Regions from separate parts of the Microbacterium sp. CH-015 genome, predicted to be linked through region 2. Evidence: predicted binding sites of a transcription regulator. Region 2 holds the regulator's gene; each other region holds the start of a gene.

Region 1 (5,005 bases), on a different contig from region 2:
CTCGAAGGATGAGCGCCTACGTCTCGGCGTTCGAGCTGTTCTCCATCGGCGTAGGACCCTCGAGCTCCCACACGGTCGGCCCGCTGCGGGCGGCCCGCGACTTCGCGCGCCGCGCGGCCGATGCTGCGGGCGGCGCTGCCACGGCTGGCGGCGCTGCCGGCGCGATCGCGCGGCTGGAGTGCACGCTGTACGGGTCGCTCGGCGCGACCGGCATCGGGCACGGCACGCCGGATGCCGTCGTCGCCGGCCTGCAGGGCCACGAACCCGAGACGGTGGATCCCGCCGACGTGCGCGCCGCGTGGACGACCTGGAACGATGGCGACGCCCTGCTGCTCGACGGCCGCATCCCGGTGCCGTTCGCCCGGGACGACATCACCTTCGCCCCGCGCACGCGCCTGCCGGGGCACCCCAACGCGATGACGCTGCGCGCGCTCGATGCGGCGGGCGGGGTGCTCGTCGAGGAGACGTACTACTCGATCGGCGGCGGCTTCATCCGGCGGGAGGGCGAGGACGCGGCGGTGGCCGCGGCATCCGCCCCGTTCCCCTTCGCCACGGCGGCGCAGCTGCTCGACGTGTGCGACGAGCACGGCCTCACGATCGCGGAGGTCGCGCGGTGCAACGAGGAGGCGCTGCGCCCAGAGGTCGAGGTCGCCGTCGGGCTCGACGCGATCTGGGACGCGATGGCCGCCTGCGTCGACGCGGGCCTTCACGCCGACGGCGTGCTCCCCGGGATGCTGAAGGTGAAGCGGCGGGCCGGCGCGATCCGCGCGCAGCTCGACGCGGCCTCGGCCGGCGGCGGACGTGAGCTGCCGGGGGAGTGGCTGGGGGCGTTCGCGCTCGCCGTCAACGAGGAGAACGCCGCGGGTGGTCGCGTCGTGACCGCGCCGACCAACGGCGCCGCCGGCATCCTGCCCGCCGTCGCGATGTACTGGTGGCGCTTCCTCGCCGACTCCGGCCTCGGCGCCGAGAACGCCGTCACGCCGTACGGCGAGCTGGTGGGCTCGGCGCTGCTCGGCATGCACGCGCGGAGCGCGGACGACGGCCAGGACGCCCTGGCCGCGGCATCCGTCGCAGAGGCGAATCGTCGCCGCGGCATCCGCCGGTTCCTGCTGACGGCGACGGCGCTCGGGTCGCTGTTCAAGGCGAACGCATCGATCTCGGGGGCCGAAGGCGGCTGCCAGGCCGAGGTCGGGTCGGCCTGCGCGATGGCGGCGGGCGGACTCACGGCCGTCATGGGCGGCACCAACCGGCAGATCGAGAACGCCGCCGAGATCGCGATGGAGCACCACCTGGGCCTCACGTGCGACCCCGTCGGCGGGCTGGTGCAGATCCCCTGCATCGAGCGCAACGCGATCGCGGCCTCGACCGCGGTCACCGCCGCGCGGCTCGCACTGCGGGGCGACGGCAGCCACTACGTGCCGCTCGACGCGGTGGTCGAGACGATGCGTCAGACCGGGATCGACATGTCCACGAAGTACAAGGAGACCAGCGAGGGCGGTCTCGCGGTCAACGTCGTGGAGTGCTGACTCGGCGCGGCCCGCGGGATGCGGCGTGCGCCTGTTCAGGTGGCGCGTGCCGCGGGAATGCGCCCGTGATTTCCGCGGCGAGCGCCACCTGAACCGCGTCAGGAGCGGCATCCGCTGAAACCTTGTCAGGGGTGCCATCCGCTGAAACCGCGTCAGGGGCGCCACCCGCGTCGGATCAGCGCCTGACGCACGAGGGCGATATCGCGCCCCCGGCTCGGCCGGATGTGCCTGGCGGTGAGCCGGACGAGCTCCCAGTCCACCGTCGCGTAGGCGGCCTGTTTGTCGATGTCGCGGTCCCACTGTCGGCGCGTGACGCGGTGGTGATCGCCCTCGATCTCGACGGCCACGCGATACTCCGGAAAGGCTCCGTCGGTGATACCGAGAAGGATGCCGCGGTGGTTGCGCACTTCGTGGTCGAGCACCGGGTCGGGCAGGTCGGAGTCCCGCAGGTTCTCGCGCCAGTCGGTTTCGAGCAGCGACATGCTGTGCTCCGTGATGCGCGGCAGCGCCGTCCGCAGTCTCTCGGCGCCCTGGCGCCGCCCGGCCTCGATCGCCGCGCGGAGTTGCGCGGGCGTCGCCAGCTGCAGCTCCGGGCGCCGTCGGCCGCGGTCGTCGCGAGGGATGCGCGCGATCGCGTCGCCGAGTTTCACGAGGTCGCGCACGTCGAGGTCACGGCCGAGCAATGCCCAGGTTGTTGCGGGCGTGGCCACGCGCAGACCGGACGCGATCGTGGTGAACGCAAGTCCCGGCTGGACCTTCACCGATCGGATGCCGGGGCGCCGCAGCGCCCGGTGCGGCGCGAACACCGCGACCTGAAGGTCATCGGCAGCGGCGGCGAGGGCATCGAGGAAGGGGAGGTCGAGGGCGGCGAGCGCCGTCGTTCCGATGTAGAACGCGTGGTCGGGGAGGATCAAGCTGTGCGCGCGGGCGCGAGCGAGGATCTCTGCGCGGGCGATGTCGTCAGGGGGCATCGTGGAAGAGCCCGGTCCCTCGCCCCGCGACGCCTCGCCCCGCGTAGCCCCGACCCGCGGAGCTTCGCCCTGCGGGGCATCGAGTCGTCGGGCGCGCACGCCGCGGAACGGGCGCTCGAGATCCGCGGCGCGCAGTCGGCCCTCTGTCGCTCCGGCGGGCCGCCGCTGGCCGGCGAGGAACACGTCGCCGAGGCCGGCGGGGAGGGGTGCGGGTGGGCGCGGCATCCTGCCACCTTGGCGCGTTGCGGCCGCGCGTGGGCGCTGGATCGGTCGTTCTGTGGATGACTCCGCGAATCGGGTGATTGGGGAGAGACCGGTGCGTGGTTCAGGTGACGCGTGCCGCGGAAACACCCCCGCGATTTCCGCGATAAGCGCCACCTGAAATCGCCCCGCCCCGAACCCGAAATTACCCCCGCCACACCCCCGTTCGCCGCCCGCGAACGGTTGGCACTCTCGCCCCGAGAGTGCTAATCTGAAGCTACTTGAGTCGACAAGGCTCAACTTCAGACCAGACAGAGATAAAGGAGAGAAAAATGGCCACGTATGACCCGTTCCGTGACCTCGACCGCCTCGCGTCGAGCCTCTTCGACACGCGCCGCGGCCCGCGCCGCATGCCGATGGACCTCTACCGCGACGGCGACCACTACGTGCTCAGCGCCGACCTGCCGGGCATCGACCCGGGCTCGGTCGACATCGACGTGGACGGCCAGCTGCTGACGATCCGCGCCGAGCGCACCCTCAGCGAGGGCGAGGGCGTCAAGTGGATCACGCGCGAGCGTGAGACCGCGAGCTTCCTCCGCCAGCTGAACCTCGGGCAGGGCATCGACACCGACGGCATCGCCGCGACCTACAGCAACGGCGTGCTGACGGTCACGATCCCGGTGAGCGAGAAGGCCAAGCCCCGCAAGGTGCAGGTGGTGGCGGATGCCGGTGCCCCGACCATCCAGGCCCACGAGAGCGCCCAGGAGCCGCGGCCCGTCGAGCAGTGAGCCGCCGGCGCAGCCGAGAGCTACCCCGGCGAAAGCCACCGGAGAACCGCCCCGAGTCCACCCGGACTCGGGGCGGTTCTCGTGTGTGCGGGACCCGTCCACCATCGAGGGCAGCGACTGCCGCATTCGCGGCGGTGGGCGTCTGCCGATCAGCCGGCCCCGCAAGCGCGAGTTCCTCGCGGCGCTGGCGGAGCACATCGGCTCGCGCGGCATCACGGCGTGAACGACGTCGAAGGCCCCGTCCTCGCCGAGATTCCCCGCTACCTCACCGCAATCGCCGAGTGGGGCGCGTGCGTCGTGTACATCGCGATCTCGCGCCGGCGGTTCGGCGCCGCGCCGACCGCGCTCATCGCCGCGCTGGGGCTCGCGGCGCTGCTGGCCGTGCAGCTGTGGGCCGGCACGCTGTCCATCGGGTGGTGGATCCCCGGCATGCTCGTCGCGGCGGCGACGATGTTCGCGCTGATCCACGCCGGCATCGACGCGACGGCACGCGGGTCCGGCTTCATCGCGGCGCGCGCGTTCGTGCTCGCCGAGCTCGCCGCGTCGGGGCTGTGGCAGATCGACCGGTTCTACTCGCAGCAGCTCGACCCATACCTCCAGCCGATGGGTGCACTCGTGGTCTACGGGCTCATCTTCGGCGTCGTGGCGCTGGGCGAGCACCGGCAGTTCTCCCGGCAGGAGCGGTTCGACGTCGGCGGCGCGCAACTGGTGGGCTCCGTCGCGATCGCGGTCGCCACCTTCGGCATCTCCAACCTCAGCTTCGTGAGCATCGACACGCCCTTCAGCGGCCGGTTCGGCGCGGAGATCCTCTACATCCGCACGCTCGTCGACCTCTCCGGGTTCATCGCGCTGCACGTCCAGTTGCGCGTGCACAACGAGGCCGTCGCGCGGCGGGATGCCGAGGCGATGTCGCAGCTGCTGCGCAGTCAGCACGACCAGTACGAGATCACGCGACGCTCGATCGACGAGGTCAACCGCAAGCATCACGACATGAAGCACCACCTCGACGCGATCCGCTGCGAGCAGGACCCTTCCACGCGCGCCCGGTCTTCGCCCACGACGACTTCACGATGGTGCGCGTGGAGAACACCTTCGATGGCGTCGTGCTGCGCGATGGCGACCGCATCGTCACGCGGCAGCGCGAGCGCGGTCACGGGTACGGGCTGCGCAACATCGAGACGGCGGCGCTGGCGTACAACGGCACCGTGTCGGTGAGCGCCGACGACCGGTGGTTCTCGCTGCGGGTGCTGTTCCCGCAGCAGGAAACGGAGACCGCCTCGGCATCCGCCTAGCTGACGGATAGAATCGGCGCACCAGCACTCCCCGTCACGGACCGTCAGCAAGGATGCCGATGACCGACCCCTCCGCTGCGCCCAGCCCGCGGCCGGCGGGCACGCAGCCCGCCGCACCGCACGAGACCGAGCTGACCACTCCGGTCTCGCTCACCCTGCCCAGCGGTCGGCTCAACCCGGCATCCATCGGCTTCGCGCGCTCGCCGCTGGTCGACACATCGGGCATC
Region 2 (5,005 bases):
CAGGCGCACGACCTCATGGGCTACCCGCCCGAGCGGAGCATCCCGGCCGAGTCGTCGTGGCGCATCGGCAGCGGCCAGGCCCGGTTCGACAGCTCCGCCGAAGCGCTGCTGTCGTGGGCTCCGCTGCGGGGCGCGGGACTGCACATCAGCGATGTGCGCCCGGCATCCGGCCCCATGTACTCCGGCGTCGGATTCGACGCCGACGGCAACCCCCTCGTGGCGAGCCGCCTCGAGGCCGATCAGCGCTTCGACGCCGACGGGACCCCGTTCGTCGCGTCGGGGACGACGATCCGGGTGCGCGGGCGGATCAAGGGGATGAGCACCGACGGCGAGCTGCGGGTCATCTACGCCATCGAGGAGCCGCGGCGGGTCGGCTTCGGGCTCGGCACGGTCGGCGACTCCGTCGTCAGCGGCGAGGAGTCCTTCGTCGTGACGTGGGACGACAGCGACGAGGTGCGGTTCACGGTGCGCGCGTTCGACCGCCCCGTGTCGCCGCTGTACCGCCTGCTGCCGCCGCTCGTGAAGCGCCGCCGCCGCGAACTGTTCCAGGGGTACCTGCGCGCCCTGTCGCCGCTGTACGCGACGTCGTCCTGATGGGCTCCGCCCTCCCGCTCGGCGACCCAGCGCCGCTCGACGGCGCTCTGCCGGACGATCTCGTCATCGACCCCCAGCGCGACTTCGGGGTGTATCTTCACGTCCCGTTCTGCCGCGTCCGGTGCGGGTACTGCGACTTCAACACCTACACCGCCGGCGAACTGCGCGGCGCCCGTCAGGACGCCTACGCCGACGAGGTGATCCGTGAGATGGCGCTGTCGCGCCGTGTGCTGGCCGACCGGGGGCCGCTGCGCCCGGCATCCACCGTCTTCTTCGGCGGCGGGACGCCGACGCTTCTCCCGGCGGGGGACCTCGGCAGGATGCTGGCGGGCGTGCGCGACGCGTTCGGTCTCGCTCCGGATGCTGAGGTCACCGTCGAGGCGAATCCCGACACCGTCACGGCGCCGATGGCGGCCGAACTCGCCGCGGCCGGCGTGACCCGGATGTCGATCGGCATGCAGTCGGCGGTGCCGCACGTCCTCGCCGCGCTCGACCGCACCCACGACCCCGCGGGAGTGGCGACCGCCGTCGCCGCGGCACGGAGCGCGGGGCTCGACGTCAGCGTCGACCTCATCTACGGCGCACCGGGGGAGTCGCTCGAGGACTGGCGCGCATCGGTCGAGACGGCTGTCGCGCTCGCCCCCGACCACGTCTCGGCGTACGCGCTCATCGTGGAGGAGGGCACGAAGCTCGCCCGACAGATCCGCCGCGGAGAGGTGCCCGAACCCGACGACGATCTGCAGGCCGACATGTACGAACTCGTCGATGAGACGCTCGCCGCGGCGGGGTTCGACTGGTACGAGGTGTCGAACTGGGCGCGGACGCCGGCCCAGCGCTCCCGCCACAACCTGGCGTACTGGCGCGGCACCGACTGGTGGGGGTACGGTCCCGGAGCCCACAGCCACGTCGCCGGGCTGCGGTGGTGGAACGTGAAGCATCCGGCCGCGTACGCCCAGCGCCTGGCCGCGGCGCAGTCGCCCGCTGCCGGCCGGGAGCGACCGGATGCCGCCGCCCGACGCCTGGAGGATGTGCTGCTGCGCTCGCGCATCTCCGACGGCCTCGCGGTGTCGGAGCTCGAGGGAGAGGGGCGTCACGCGGTGGCCTCCCTCATCGCCGACGGCCTCGTCGACGGCGCCGCCGCCGTGCGCGGCCGTGTCGTGCTCACCCGTCGCGGGCGCCTGCTCGCCGACGCCGTGGTGCGCGCGCTGACCGCGTGAGCACCACCGCGGTCCTCGCCCCGCGACCTCGCCTCGCGACCTCGCCTCGCGACCTCGCCGACCGGGCCCGTTCCCGCCGAGCGCGCCCCCTGCACGCGCCCCAGAGCGGGCGCACTCGGCGAGAACGGGCGCACTCGGCATCCGAGGGAAACGTGGGGGAAACGGGGGCAGGAACCCACTCAGGAGGTGAGTGCCGTGACGGCACCGGCCCGGGGGAGCGGCACGACAGGCGTAGCCGGGGGTGCCCGACAGCGGACTCGACCCCTCCGAGAGACGGCGACGGGCGTCGATCAGCCCACCTCGAGCGCGCCGCGTGGTACCAGACCATCACCGGCAGACCGCCGTCGGGGACGGTCGCGGGGGACCACACGTTGACGGTCAGCATGTCGTCGCCGGGAATATCGATGGAGCCGAGCAGCTCGCCGAGCGCGCCGTAGTACGGGTCTTGCGGCGCCGTGGGGCCGAACGCGGTGGCATCGCGGACGCCGTCCCACGCGGGCACGTCCTCGGGGAGCGCGAAGCGCCGGTCGCCGAACGGGGGCAGGGCGAAGGGGATGCCCGCGAAGCGGCGGATGTCGCCGGTGCGGGTGCCGCGGACCTCGCCTTTCGCGGTGCGGACGACGGGATCGGATGCGACGTCATTGTGCGTACGGCTCATCGCAGGGGCGGCGCGATAAGATTGGCACTCAGCAACCGTGAGTGCCAACAAGGAGGGCTGATGGTCTCGGAACGCGGACTTCAGGTCCTCCGCGCGATCGTGCAGGACTACGTCGACACGCATGAGCCGGTGGGCAGCAAGGCGATCGTCGAGCGTCATCAGTTCGGCGTGTCGGCGGCGACGATCCGGAACGACATGGCGCTGCTGGAGGACGAGGAGCTCATCGCGGCCCCTCACACGTCGTCGGGGCGCGTCCCGACCGACAAGGGGTACCGCGTCTTCGTCGACCATCTCGCGGAGCTCCGGCCCCTCTCCACGGCCCAGCGCTCGGCGATCTCGTCGTTCCTCGCCGACCCTGTGGACCTGGACGACCTCCTCGTGCGCACGGTCCGGGCGCTGACCCGGCTCACCGGTCAGGTCGCCATCGTGCAGTACCCCTCGTTCGCGCGCGCCAGCGTCTCGCACGTGGAGTTCGTGCACCTCGGCGGCACGCGCGTCGTGGTCATCGTCGTCACCGACACGGGCCGGGTCTCGCAGCGCGTCGCGTTCCTGCAGGCCGAGCTCACCGAGCAGGATGCCGCGGCCATCAAGCACGCCGTGGCGCGCCTGGTCACGGGCAAGCCCGTGGCGGAGGCCGCCTCGGCGATCGCGCAGCTGGCGGCATCCGAACCCTCCGGCGGACCCGTCGACGAGGCCGTGCGCACGGTCGCGCGGATCGTCGGGGAGGAGCTCGACGAGTTCCGCCAGGACCGGCTCGTGATGGCCGGCAGCGCCACCCTCGCGCGACGCGAGGGAGACTTCCGCGGCAGCATCTACCCCCTGCTGGAGGCCATCGAGGAGCAGGTGACGCTGCTCCGGCTCATGGGGGAGATGGTCGCCGACGATCAAGGCCTGGCGGCGAGCATCGGTCGCGAGAACGAGCCGTTCGGGCTGGCGGAGGCATCCGTCGTCACCGGCGACTACGACGCGACCGGATCCCGTGCCCGGGTGGGCGTGCTCGGTCCGACGCGCATGGACTACCCCACCAACCTCGCGGCGGTCCGCGCCGTCGCGCACTACCTGAGCAGGCTGCTCGACGAGGACGACCAGTCCCGCTGAGCGGCAGCCGACAGAACGAACCCCACCGCGCCCGGAAGGGCAGGAAAGGCGATTGTGGCCGACCACTACGAAGTCCTGGGCGTCTCGCGCGATGCGAGCCCCGAGGAGATCAAGAAGGCGTACCGGCGTCTCGCGCGCGAGCTCCACCCGGACGTCAACCCCGGCGAGGACGCATCCGAGCGCTTCAAGCTCGTGACGCACGCGTATGACGTCCTGAGCGACCCCGAGCAGCGCCAGCGCTACGACATGGGCGGCGACGGCTCGCCGTTCGGCGGCGCCGGGGGCGGCTTCGGCGGGTTCGGCGACATCTTCGAGACGTTCTTCGGCGGCGGCGGCGGTCGCGCCGGACGCCCCCGGTCGCGCCGGGAGCGCGGCCAGGACGCGCTCGTGCGCGTCACCCTGGACCTCGGCGACGTCGTGTTCGGCACGCACCGCGACATCGAGGTCGACACCGCCGTGCTGTGCGAGACCTGCCAGGGCTCGTGCTGCCAGCCGGGCACCGGCGAGGCGACATGCGACATCTGCCACGGCTCGGGGCAGGTGCAGCGCACGGTGCGGAGCCTGCTCGGCAACGTCGTGACCTCGCAGCCCTGCACGGCGTGCCAGGGCTACGGCACCACGATCCCGTACCCGTGCGCCGGCTGCCAGGGCCAGGGACGCGTCCGCGCCCGCCGCACGGTCTCGGTCGATATCCCCGGCGGCGTGGAGACCGGCCTGCGGCTGCAGCTGCCCGGCTCCGGCGAGGTCGGCCCCGCGGGCGGCCCCCACGGTGACCTGTACCTCGAGGTGACCGTCGCCGCGCATGAGACCTTCAGCCGCGACGGCGACGACCTGCTCGCGACGCTCGACGTGTCGATGCCCGACGCGATCCTCGGCGCGCACACCACGATCACCTCCCTCGACGGCGACGTCGAGCTGGAGGTGCGCCCCGGGGTGCAGTCGGGCGACGTGCTCACGATCAAGGGACGCGGCATCACGCCGCTGCGCGGTGGCACCCGCGGCGACCTGCGGGTCGCGGTGCAGGTCGTCACGCCGACGCGTCTGGATGCCAAGGAGCGGGCGCTGATCGAGGACTTCGCGAAGAAGACGAAGTCGCCGCCGCCCCGGCTCGCCCAGTTCCATCAGGGCATGTTCTCGAAGCTGCGCGACCGCTTCCGGGGCTGACATGGCGCTGCACTTCCTCGTCGACGACGTTCCCCTCGATGCGCCGGTGGGCGCGGAGATCGTCATCACCGGCGCCGAAGCGCACCACGCGGCCGCCGTCCGGCGGGTGCGGGTCGGCGAGGAGGTCACCGTCGGCGACGGCCGCGGACTGTGGCTGGAGGCGGTCGTGACCGACGTCGCGCCCAAGCGCGTGGTCGCCGCCGTGACGGCGCGGACCAGCCATCCCGCCGCCGCACCCCGCCTCGTCCTCGTGCAGGCCCTCGCCAAGGGCGAC
Region 3 (5,005 bases), 890 kb from region 2:
GCGGCGTCGTCCCTGAGGTCGCCGCGCGCGCGCACCTCGAGGCGCTGCAGCCCACCATCGAGGCGGCCGTCGCGGAGGCCGGCATCGCACTCGATGAGCTGGATGCCGTCGCCGTGACGAGCGGCCCCGGCCTCGCCGGCGCGCTCATGGTCGGCGTCGGGGCGGCGAAGGCGCTCGCCGTGAGCCTCGGCAAGCCGCTCTACGCGGTCAACCACCTCGTCGGCCACATCGCCGCTGACATCCTCACGGGGGACGAGGTCGAGTACCCGACGATCGCGCTCCTCGTCTCGGGCGGGCACACGTCGCTCCTGCTCGTCCGCGACCTGACGACCGACGTCGAGCTCCTCGGCGAGACGATGGACGACGCGGCCGGCGAGGCCTTCGATAAGATCGCCCGGATCCTCGGGCTGCCCTACCCCGGCGGCCCGGAGATCGACCGTGCGGCAGCGGCCGGCGACCCGAATGCGATCCGCTTCCCGCGCGGCCTCTCCCGCGCGTCGGACATGGCGGAGCACCGGTACGACTTCTCGTTCTCGGGGCTGAAGACCGCCGTCGCGCGCTGGGTCGAGCAGTCCTCGCTCACCCCGAGCGAGGGGGCGGGCGAGGCATCGCCGGAGACGGGCCCGGGCGCGCCAGGTGGCCCCAGCGCCGCCGACGTCGCCGCATCGTTCCGCGAGGCGGTCGTCGATGTTCTGGTGACGAAGGCGCTGGATGCCTGTGCCCGCCACGGCGTGCCACGACTGCTCTTGGGTGGTGGCGTCGTCGCCAATCGTCGTCTGCGCGAGGTCGCGCTCGAACGCGCCGCGGCCGCGGGCGTCACCGTGCGCATTCCGCCGCTCAGCCTCTGCACGGACAACGGCGCGATGATCGCCGCGCTCGCCGCCCAGCTCATCTCGACAGGACGCCGACCGTCGACCCTCGCCTTCGGGGCGGATTCGACGCTGCCCGTGACGGAGATCCAGATCTCCGAGGAGGCCCCGTGAGCGACCCTCGAGACCAAGACCGAAACGTCGCCGAACCCTCTGCGTCAGCGCCCGCGCCCGGTGCCAACGCGTCAGCCGAGTACCCGACCGCGCCGGCACCCGCGCCTGGAGCATCGCCCTCCCTCCCGCTCGGTGCGCCTTCGGACGATGTCACCGTCGCCGCATCGGCGGCGCTCCCGGGCGAGCACCGCGGCGGCTTCCAGCGCGAGTTGACAGCGCCCGTCCCGATCACGGCGACGGTCCACACAGAGTTCGCGTGGGCCGAGCCCCCGGCGCCTGCTCCCGCACCGACGCACCTCGGTTCGTGGGCACTGACGTTCGCCGTCGTGGGCCTCGCCGTGTCGTTCCTCGTCGGGTGGGGTTTCCTCATCGGCCTCGTGGGCCTGGTGCTCGCGATCCTGGCTCTCCGACGGCCGTGGGAGTCGCGGTCGATCGCGGTGTGGGCGCTGTGCCTGAGCGCTCTCTCGCTCGTCTACAGCGCCGGCTGGCTGTGGTGGGCGTCGACGCAGGGCCCGCTGTTCGGCTGAACGCCTGCCCGCTACACCCGGTCGGCGAGCAGTGTCGTGCGCGTGTTCCCGATGCGGGTGACGAACAGCGTCGCCGACTCCGCTCCGGAGAGCTTCAGCTTCGTCCGCAGGACGGCGGGGTCGAGGTCGACCCCGCGCTTCTTGATCTCGAGGGTCCCGATCCCGCGGTCACGGAGCGCCCGGCCCAGCGCCTTGACATCGTTGGGCAGCTGCTCGCGCACGCGGAAGCTGTGCACGAACGGGCTGGATGCCGGGGCATCCGACGTCAGGTACGCGATGCGCTGATCGAGCATCCCGGCGCCGATCGTGCGGGCGACCTCGCCGATGAGCCGCGCCCGGATGACGGCGCCCTCGGGTTCGTGCAGGTATGCGCCGAGGCCACGCACGGGCGCGTCGGGCGCATCGCCGGATGCCACGAGCTCCGCCGCCTGCCCGCCGCGGATGACGAGGGCCGCCCGTCGCACGCCGGGGCGCGCGAGGATGCCGGTCCACACGACGAGTTCGATCGTCGACCCGTCGACCGAGATCCACTGCGCCTCGGCGTCGTCGGGGATGAGCGAGCGGTCGAAGGCGGGCCCGAGCTTGATCCCGGCCGGCAGGCGCGCCGACAGGCCGAACACCCAGTCGAGCGGGGGTGACCAGTCGCCCGCACCGACCCGGGTCGTCTCGCCGTGGCCCGCGGTCCGCCGCGCGGGGTCGACCCACACGGCGTCGATCCCGGTGAGGTCGACGTCCTCGGCGCGGCCGCTGCGCACGGAGACGCTGTCCCCGAACGGTGCGAGGTTGTAGGCCGCGAGCGCCGCCGTGATCTCGTCGGCGTCGACAGCGAGCACGTCGAGTCCGATCCCGGCGAGCGCGAGCGCGTCGCCGCCGATCCCGCACCCGAGGTCGGCGACCCGGGTGATGCCGGCATCGCGGAAACGCCCGGCGTGGCGCGCCCCGACCTCGAGGCGGGTCGCCTGTTCGAGGCCGGCGCGGGTGAACAGCATGCGGTCGGCGAACGCCCCGAACTTCTGCCGCGCGCGGGTGCGCAGGCGTGCCTGGCCGACGACCGCCGAGACCAGCTGCGGGGAGTGACCGGCGGCGCGCAGGCATGAGACGGCGGATGCCACGGCATCCGTCGAATCGATCGCAGAGGCCTCGTCGACGAGTCGCAGCCCCTCGGGGGTGAGGAGGGCATCGAGTTCGGCGCGGTCCATGGAGCCAGCCTGCCACGGCCCGACGAATGACGCCGCACGTCACGCGAACTGGCACTCGCGTTGCACGAGTGCCAACCGCGCCCTAGACTTGCGTTAGCACTCCACCCTCGTGGGTGCTAACGAGTCTTTCAGTGACAAACGGCAGTACGCCCCGCAAGAAAGAGGTAGACCGTGTCGGTTTCCATCAAGCCGCTCGAGGACCGCATCGTCATCAAGCAGGTCGAGGCTGAGCAGGTCACGTCCAGTGGCCTCGTCATCCCCGACACCGCCAAGGAGAAGCCCCAGGAGGGCGAGGTCGTGGCGGTCGGCCCCGGCCGCATCGACGACAACGGCAACCGCGTGCCGCTCGACGTCGCCGTCGGCGACCGGGTGCTCTACAGCAAGTACGGCGGCACCGAGGTGAAGTTCGGCAGTGACGAGTACCTCGTCCTGTCGGCGCGCGACGTCCTGGCGGTCGTCGTCCGCTGAGCGAACGTCTCGCGAAGGCCCCTGGAGTTCTCCCAGGGGCCTTCGTCGTGCTGGCAGAAGATGAGCGAGGAACGGCAGGATGCCGCGGCCGTCGCGGCCCGCAACGAGTCATGACCGTTCTAGGCTTTGTCCCATGACACCCGACGAGACCGCCCGTGAGGAGCGCCTCGGCGGGATCTACGCCTTCGCCGCCTACTTCCTCTGGGGCTTCATGCCCCTCTACTTCCTGCTGCTCGCGCCGATCGGGCCGTGGGAGATCGTCGTCTGGCGCATCCTGTTCTCACTGCTGTTCTGCGCCATCCTGCTGACCGTCACCCGCACCTGGGGCAAGCTCCTCGCGATCCTCCGGGACAAGCGGCTGGTGTTCTGGACGATCATCGCGGGCCTGCTGATCTACGTGAACTGGCAGGTCTTCCTCATCGGCATCCTCACCGGGCACGTCATCGAGGGCAGCCTCGGCTACTTCATCAACCCCATCGTCACGGTGCTGCTGGGTGTCCTCGTGCTCGGCGAGAAGCTGCGCACCGCGCAGTGGGTCGCGATCGGGTTCGCGGCGCTCGCGGTCATCGTCATCATCGTCGCCTACGGGTCCTTCCCGTGGATCGCCCTGACCCTCGCGGCGAGCTTCGGCACCTACGGGCTGGTGAAGAAGCAGATCGGCCCCCGCGTCGACGCGATCAGCGGGCTGACCCTGGAGTCGCTGTGGCTCACCCCGATCGCGATCATCCAGCTCGTCGTCGTCGGCGCGACGACCGGCCTCGTCTGGGGCACGCAGGGCGCGTGGCACACCGCCCTCGTCCCGCTCGCGGGGGTCATCACCGCCGTGCCGCTGCTGCTGTTCGCGGCCGGCGCGCGGCGCGCGCCCCTCACCGTCATCGGCCTGCTGCAGTTCGTCGCCCCGATCCTGCAGTTCATCACTGGCGCGTGGATCATGCAGGAGCCCATGCCGCTGGAGCGCTGGATCGGGTTCGGGCTGGTGTGGATCGCCCTCATCGTGCTGAGCGCCGACTCGCTGATCTCGGCGCGGCGCACGCGCGCGGCATCCGACGTCGCCGATCTCGTCTGAGCCGGCCGGGAGCCCGCCGCGCGGCGGCGAGAGCCGTTATCGCACCGTGATCGTTTGGTTTCACACCGTTAACGGAACGCAACAATCCGGAAGCCGTTCCCCGCATAGGTTTGACCCACTGGGGCGCTCCCGAGCACCCCGCGTCACAGATAACAAGGAGCAACATGGGCGTTTTCACCCGTTCTCGCACCGCCAAAGTCCTGGGCGGCATCGCCTTGGTCAGCGCCGGTATGCTCGCGCTCTCCGGCTGTACCGGAAACGCGAGCACCAACCCCACGGAGTCCGCTGCCGCGGGCTTCGACTTCCCGATCGACTGCGACGCGGCCGAGCCCGCGGCGTACACGCCGACGTTCAACTCGACGTCGACCGGTCCCGGCACGGACCTCACGTACAAGATCGGCACGGCACTGCCCGTCACCGGCAACCTCGCCTTCCTTGGCCCGCCCGAGATCTCGGCGACCGATTTCGCCGCCAGCGAGGTCAACGCCGCCGCCAAGGGCGTCACGATCGACCTGATCCAGGGCGACTCCGGCGACACCGACAACAAGGCGTACGAGACCGAGATTCCGCGTCTGCTGGGCGAGGGCGCAACCGCGATCATCGGCGCAGCCTCCTCCGGCACCTCGCTGCAGTTCATCGACCAGGTCATCGCCGCGAACGCCATCCAGTTCTCGCCGGCGAACACCTCGGCCGCCTTCACGGGCTACGAGGACAACGGCCTCTACTGGCGCACCGCTCCCTCGGACGTGCTCCAGGGCGAGG
Region 4 (5,005 bases), on a different contig from region 2:
GATGATGCGCCAGGGGCGCAGCGACGAGTGGTCGGCGACGCGTCCGGCTGCCGACACGAGGGTGAGCACCTCGGCGCGGGTGGGCGCGGCATCCGTCACCTTCGACCACGAACGCCGGGCGCGCACCGCCTCGAGCACGGGGCGGCCGTCGGTCACGATGCCGGCTCTTCCGGGGCGAACGACAGCGACAGCGAGTTCATGCAGTAGCGGTCGCCGGTGGGCGTGCCGAACCCGTCGGGGAAGACGTGGCCGAGGTGCGACCCGCAGTTCGCGCAGCGCACCTCCGTGCGCACCATGCCGTGGCTGGTGTCTTCGATGAGCTCGACGGCCTCGGGGCGCACCGACTCGTAGAAGCTCGGCCACCCGCAGTGCGAGTCGAACTTCGTGCCGCTGCGGAAGAGCTCCGCCCCGCACGCGGCGCAGGTGTACAGGCCGGCGCGGTGCTCATCGAGCAGCTCGCCGGTCCAGGCGCGCTCGGTGCCGGCCTGGCGCAGCACGGCGTACTGCTCCGGGCTCAGCTCCGCCCGCCACTGCTCGTCGGTCTTGTTCACGCGGTAGGTCATGGTGACTCCTCACTCCCTTCCATTCAACCCGACGCGAGCGGCCGATGTTCCGCGCGCACCAGAATGGTCGAATGGATGCCGACACCGCCGCCGTCGCAGAGCGTTTCGGTCGCTTCGCGCGGGACGAAGCCCCCGGCCGGTCGGAGCGATACGCGCTGTGGGCGGCCGGGGTCGCCGCCGACCCCGCCGTGCAGCGGGTGCTCGCGCGCATCCCGGCCCGGCACCGGCAGCCGCCGCTCGTCTTCGCCGTCGCCCGGCTGCTCGGGTCAGGGGAGCCGCCCTACCCGCAGTGGCGGGAGTGGGTGCTCGCGCATGCCGATGCCCTCGTCGCGGAGTGCGCCAGCCGTTCGCTGCAGACCAACGAACCGCTCCGCTGCGCCGCGCTGCTGCCCGCGCTTGCGCTCATCGACGGTCCCCTCGCGTTGCTGGAGATCGGGGCGAGCGCGGGCCTCTGCCTCTATCCCGACCGCTACTCCTACCGCTACCGCGGCCCGGCCGGAGAGATCGCCCTCGACCCGCCGGACGGGCCGTCTCTGGTCGTCCTGGAGTGCGAGGTGCGGGGTGAGCGGATGCCGCGGGTCGCCCGACCCGAGATCGTCTGGCGTGCGGGCATCGACCTCGCCCCGCTCGACCCCGCGGCCGCGGCGACCGAGGCATGGCTCACCGGCCTCGTCTGGCCGGGGGAGGAGGGCCGCCGCGAGCGCGTCGGCGCGGCCCTGCGCATCGCGGCCGCCGACCCTCCGACGCTGCACGCCGGGGACGGTGCGGCGCTCCTGGCGGAGGTCGCGGCATCCGCCCCGCCGGACGCGACCCTCGTCGTGCAGACTCCGGGTGTGCTCGCCCACATCCCGTGGGCCGGCCGCCACGAGCTGATCGCGGACATCCGCGCCGTCGCCGGCGGCAGGGCGCGGTGGATCACGCTGGATCACCCGACTCTGCACGAGGGCTGGGCGCACCCGATCGACGCGGACGCGTGGCCCGACGGCTTCGCCCTGGCGCTCGACGGCGAGGTGCTCGCCGCCGCCGACCCGCTCGGCGGGTGGATCGCGCCGGGGGAGCCCGGAGTCGCCTGAGCTGCCCGGCGTCGTCTGCCGCCCGGCGTCGTCTGAGGGGCACGCGGAGTGGCGCGCGGGCGGGACGCCGGTGCGGAGTTAGCGTGGGCAGGTGCCCCTCTCCGACCGCGATCTGACGCTCCTCCGCTTCGAGTCGCGCTGGAGCGGAACGGCGACGCCGGGAGCCAAGGAGGAGGCGGTGCGCACCGAGCTCGGCCTCACCCCGGCGCGGTACTACCAGCTGCTCGGACGCGTCATCGACGCGCCGGATGCCGCGGCCCACGACGCCATGCTCGTCCATCGCCTGCGCCGCCTGCGCGACGCCCGGGAGCGCGAGCGCGCCGACCGCGCGGCCGGCCCGGCCGTGCACACGGTCCACACCGGCACCGGCCGGTAGCATTCTCTGGTGCCGAAAACCCCGCCGCAGAAAGACCGCTTCGACGATCTGCCCGTATCCGGCGACGCGGCTGCCCGTATCGGCGCGCATCGCGCCGAGAACCCGCGCATGCGCGGCGGGATCGTGCTGCTGTGGTCGGTGCTCGCGACCATCGCGCTCGTCGCGATCGGCGTCTTCGGCACCCTCATCGCCACCGGCCGGGTGACGCTCTTCCCCGCGCCCTCGCCGACCGCCACGGGCGCCGTCACCGCCGAGCCGGTGCTCGACACCGCCTACAAGGTGACGGTGCTCAACGCCACCTCGCAGTCGGGACTGGCCGGCGCCATGGCCGACGAGCTCGTGGCCGCCGGCTGGGCCGCCGACGATGTCACCGCCGGCGAGGCGGGCAGTGAGTTCGCCACCACGACGGTGTTCTACTCCGACGTCGCCGACGAGGGCGCCGCGCGCGGACTCGCGCAGGCGATCGGCGGCGCGGCGGTCGAACTCAGCGACGCCTACGCGGGCCTCGCGGGCGACGAATCGGTCAAGCAGCTGGTCGTCGTCATCGGCACCGACCGGACGGATGCCGGGGCCGCCACGACCGCGCCCTGACAGGCTCGCGCCCGCGCGCCGGCGGGGCGTGTTTCGCGCGTGTGAACTCTTGGATGCGGCCGTGTCAACAGTTGCCGTATCGGCGGTTTCGCGGCATCCGCGATGCATAGCATGGCGGAGTTCCACAGCATCAGGAGACACGCATGACCCAGGGCACCGTCAAATGGTTCAACGCCGAGAAGGGGTTCGGCTTCATCACCGTCACCGACGGCCAGGACGTCTTCGTCCACTACTCGAACATCGACATGTCGGGATTCCGCGTGCTCGAGGAGGGCCAGACGGTGGAGTTCACCGTCGGCGCCGGCCAGAAGGGCCCGCAGGCCGAGTCGGTGCGCGTCGTCTGATCCGCGCCGCCGCGGCGCCCGCGGCAGCGGCGCCAGCGCCAGCATCCTGGCCTCCGCCCGGCGCAACGCGCCCCTGACCACCGAGAGAACAACGGGCCGCCGAGGGAACGGGTAATGCCCGTTCTCTCGGCGCGCAGTTGTTCTCTCGCGGTTGGGGGAGGGACGCCGGGCGGCTACCGGGAGGGTGGGTGGCGGATGCCGAGGGTGAGACGGGCGGATCCGGGGGTGGATGCCGTGGCTTGCACTCGTCATGCCAGAGTGCCAGAATGAGTTAGCACTCGCTCCTCGCGAGTGCTAAAGACTCATCCTCACGTCCGGGAGGGACGACACACTTATGGCAAAGATCATCGCTTTCGACGAGGAGGCCCGCCGTGGCCTCGAGCGCGGCCTGAACATCCTGGCCGACGCCGTCAAGGTGACCCTGGGCCCCCGCGGTCGCAATGTCGTGCTCGAGAAGAAGTGGGGCGCCCCCACGATCACGAACGACGGCGTCTCGATCGCCAAGGAGATCGAGCTCGACGACCCGTACGAGAAGATCGGCGCGGAGCTCGTCAAGGAGGTCGCCAAGAAGACCGACGACGTCGCCGGTGACGGCACCACGACCGCCACGGTCCTGGCTCAGGCGCTGGTGCGCGAGGGCCTGCGCAACGTCGCGGCCGGCGCCGACCCCATCTCGCTGAAGAAGGGCATCGAGAAGGCCGTCAAGGCTCTCTCCGACGAGCTGCTCGCCTCCGCCAAGGAGGTCGAGACCAAGGAGGAGATCGCCGCCACGGCATCCATCTCCGCCGCCGACACCGAGATCGGCGAGCTCATCGCCGAGGCGATCGACAAGGTCGGCAAGGAGGGTGTGGTCACCGTCGAGGAGTCGCAGACCTTCGGCACCGAGCTCGAGCTCACCGAGGGCATGCGCTTCGACAAGGGCTACATCAACCCGTACTTCGTCACGGACCCGGAGCGCCAGGAGGCGGTCTTCGAGGACCCGTACATCCTCATCGCGAACCAGAAGATCGGCAACATCAAGGACCTGCTGCCGATCGTCGACAAGGTGATCCAGGACGGCAAGGAGCTCGTCATCATCGCCGAGGACGTCGAGGGCGAGGCCCTGGCGACCCTGGTGCTCAACAAGATCCGCGGCATCTTCAAGTCGGTCGCCGTCAAGGCCCCCGGCTTCGGCGACCGTCGCAAGGCGCAGCTGCAGGACATCGCGATCCTCACCGGCGGCCAGGTCATCACCGAGGAGGTCGGTCTCAAGCTCGAGAACGCCACCCTCGACCTGCTCGGCAAGGCCCGCAAGGTCATCGTCACCAAGGATGAGACCACGATCGTCGAGGGCGCCGGTGAGGCGTCGCAGATCGAGGGCCGCGTGACCCAGATCAAGCGCGAGATCGAGAACACCGACAGCGACTACGACCGCGAGAAGCTGCAGGAGCGCCTCGCGAAGCTCGCCGGCGGCGTGGCCGTCATCAAGGCGGGTGCGGCGACCGAGGTCGAGCTCAAGGAGCGCAAGCACCGCATCGAGGACGCCGTCCGCAACGCGAAGGCGGCCGTCGAGGAGGGCATCGTCCCCGGTGGTGGCGTCGCGCTCATCCAGGCCGGCAAGAAGGCGTTCGACAGCCTCGAGCTCGTCGGTGACGAGGCGACCGGCGCGAACATCGTCAAGGTCGCCATCGAGGCCCCGCTCAAGCAGATCGCCCTCAACGCGGGCCTGGAGCCCGGCGTCGTCGCGAACAAGGTCTCGGAGCTGCCCGTCGGCCAGGGCCTGAACGCGGCCACCGGCGAGTACGTCGACATGTTCGCCGCGGGCATCATCGACCCGGCCAAGGTCACCCGTTCGGCGCTGCAGAACGCCGCGTCGATCGCGGGCCTGTTCCTCACGACCGAGGCGGTCGTCGCGGACAAGCCCGAGAAGACCCCCGCGCCGGCCGGTGACCCCACCGGTGGCATGGACTTCTGAGTCGCATTCCCTGACAGAAGCGCCCCTCCCTCGGGAGGGGCGCTTCTGCGTGTGCCGGGGACGCGCTCATGTGTGCGCCCGACACGCTCACGTGTGCCCGGACG

The links. The regulator HrcA, encoded in region 2, represses chaperone genes, less so after heat shock. The targets are predictions, from matches to a motif close to TTNGCACTCGNNNNNNNCGAGTGCNAA.
Region 1: ACPYN4_RS08945 (Hsp20/alpha crystallin family protein) is a predicted target of HrcA. The motif match lies at 2,942-2,968, and genes of this name have one in related genera.
Region 3: groES (co-chaperone GroES) is a predicted target of HrcA. The motif match lies at 2,758-2,784, and genes of this name have one in related genera.
Region 4: groL (chaperonin GroEL) is a predicted target of HrcA. The motif match lies at 3,219-3,245, and genes of this name have one in related genera.

Annotation. Positions count from the first base shown of each region.
Region 1 covers NZ_JBNAFJ010000004.1:222,371-227,375, reverse strand. The annotation lists gene ACPYN4_RS08955 (L-serine ammonia-lyase, iron-sulfur-dependent, subunit alpha) at 9-1,526, shown strand; gene ACPYN4_RS08950 (hypothetical protein) at 1,679-2,722, opposite strand; gene ACPYN4_RS08945 (Hsp20/alpha crystallin family protein) at 3,031-3,486, shown strand; gene ACPYN4_RS08940 (hypothetical protein) at 3,572-3,709, shown strand; gene ACPYN4_RS08935 (GHKL domain-containing protein) at 4,557-4,778, shown strand; gene ACPYN4_RS08930 (DUF2804 domain-containing protein) at 4,838-5,005, shown strand, end outside.
Region 2 covers NZ_JBNAFJ010000001.1:987,762-992,766, reverse strand. The annotation lists gene ACPYN4_RS04650 (DUF1990 family protein) at 1-594, shown strand, start outside; gene hemW (radical SAM family heme chaperone HemW) at 594-1,811, shown strand; gene ACPYN4_RS04640 (carboxylesterase family protein) at 1,756-2,469, opposite strand; gene hrcA (heat-inducible transcriptional repressor HrcA) at 2,530-3,567, shown strand; gene dnaJ (molecular chaperone DnaJ) at 3,622-4,731, shown strand; gene ACPYN4_RS04625 (16S rRNA (uracil(1498)-N(3))-methyltransferase) at 4,733-5,005, shown strand, end outside.
Region 3 covers NZ_JBNAFJ010000001.1:94,581-99,585, forward strand. The annotation lists gene tsaD (tRNA (adenosine(37)-N6)-threonylcarbamoyltransferase complex transferase subunit TsaD) at 1-983, shown strand, start outside; gene ACPYN4_RS00480 (hypothetical protein) at 980-1,510, shown strand; gene ACPYN4_RS00485 (class I SAM-dependent methyltransferase) at 1,522-2,709, opposite strand; gene groES (co-chaperone GroES) at 2,881-3,177, shown strand; gene rarD (EamA family transporter RarD) at 3,311-4,243, shown strand; gene ACPYN4_RS00500 (ABC transporter substrate-binding protein) at 4,408-5,005, shown strand, end outside.
Region 4 covers NZ_JBNAFJ010000007.1:126,551-131,555, forward strand. The annotation lists partial or broken gene ACPYN4_RS11715 (nitroreductase family protein) at 1-126, opposite strand, end outside; gene msrB (peptide-methionine (R)-S-oxide reductase MsrB) at 153-563, opposite strand; gene ACPYN4_RS11725 (DUF2332 family protein) at 635-1,636, shown strand; gene ACPYN4_RS11730 (DUF3263 domain-containing protein) at 1,728-2,012, shown strand; gene ACPYN4_RS11735 (LytR C-terminal domain-containing protein) at 2,022-2,603, shown strand; gene ACPYN4_RS11740 (cold-shock protein) at 2,747-2,947, shown strand; gene groL (chaperonin GroEL) at 3,282-4,901, shown strand.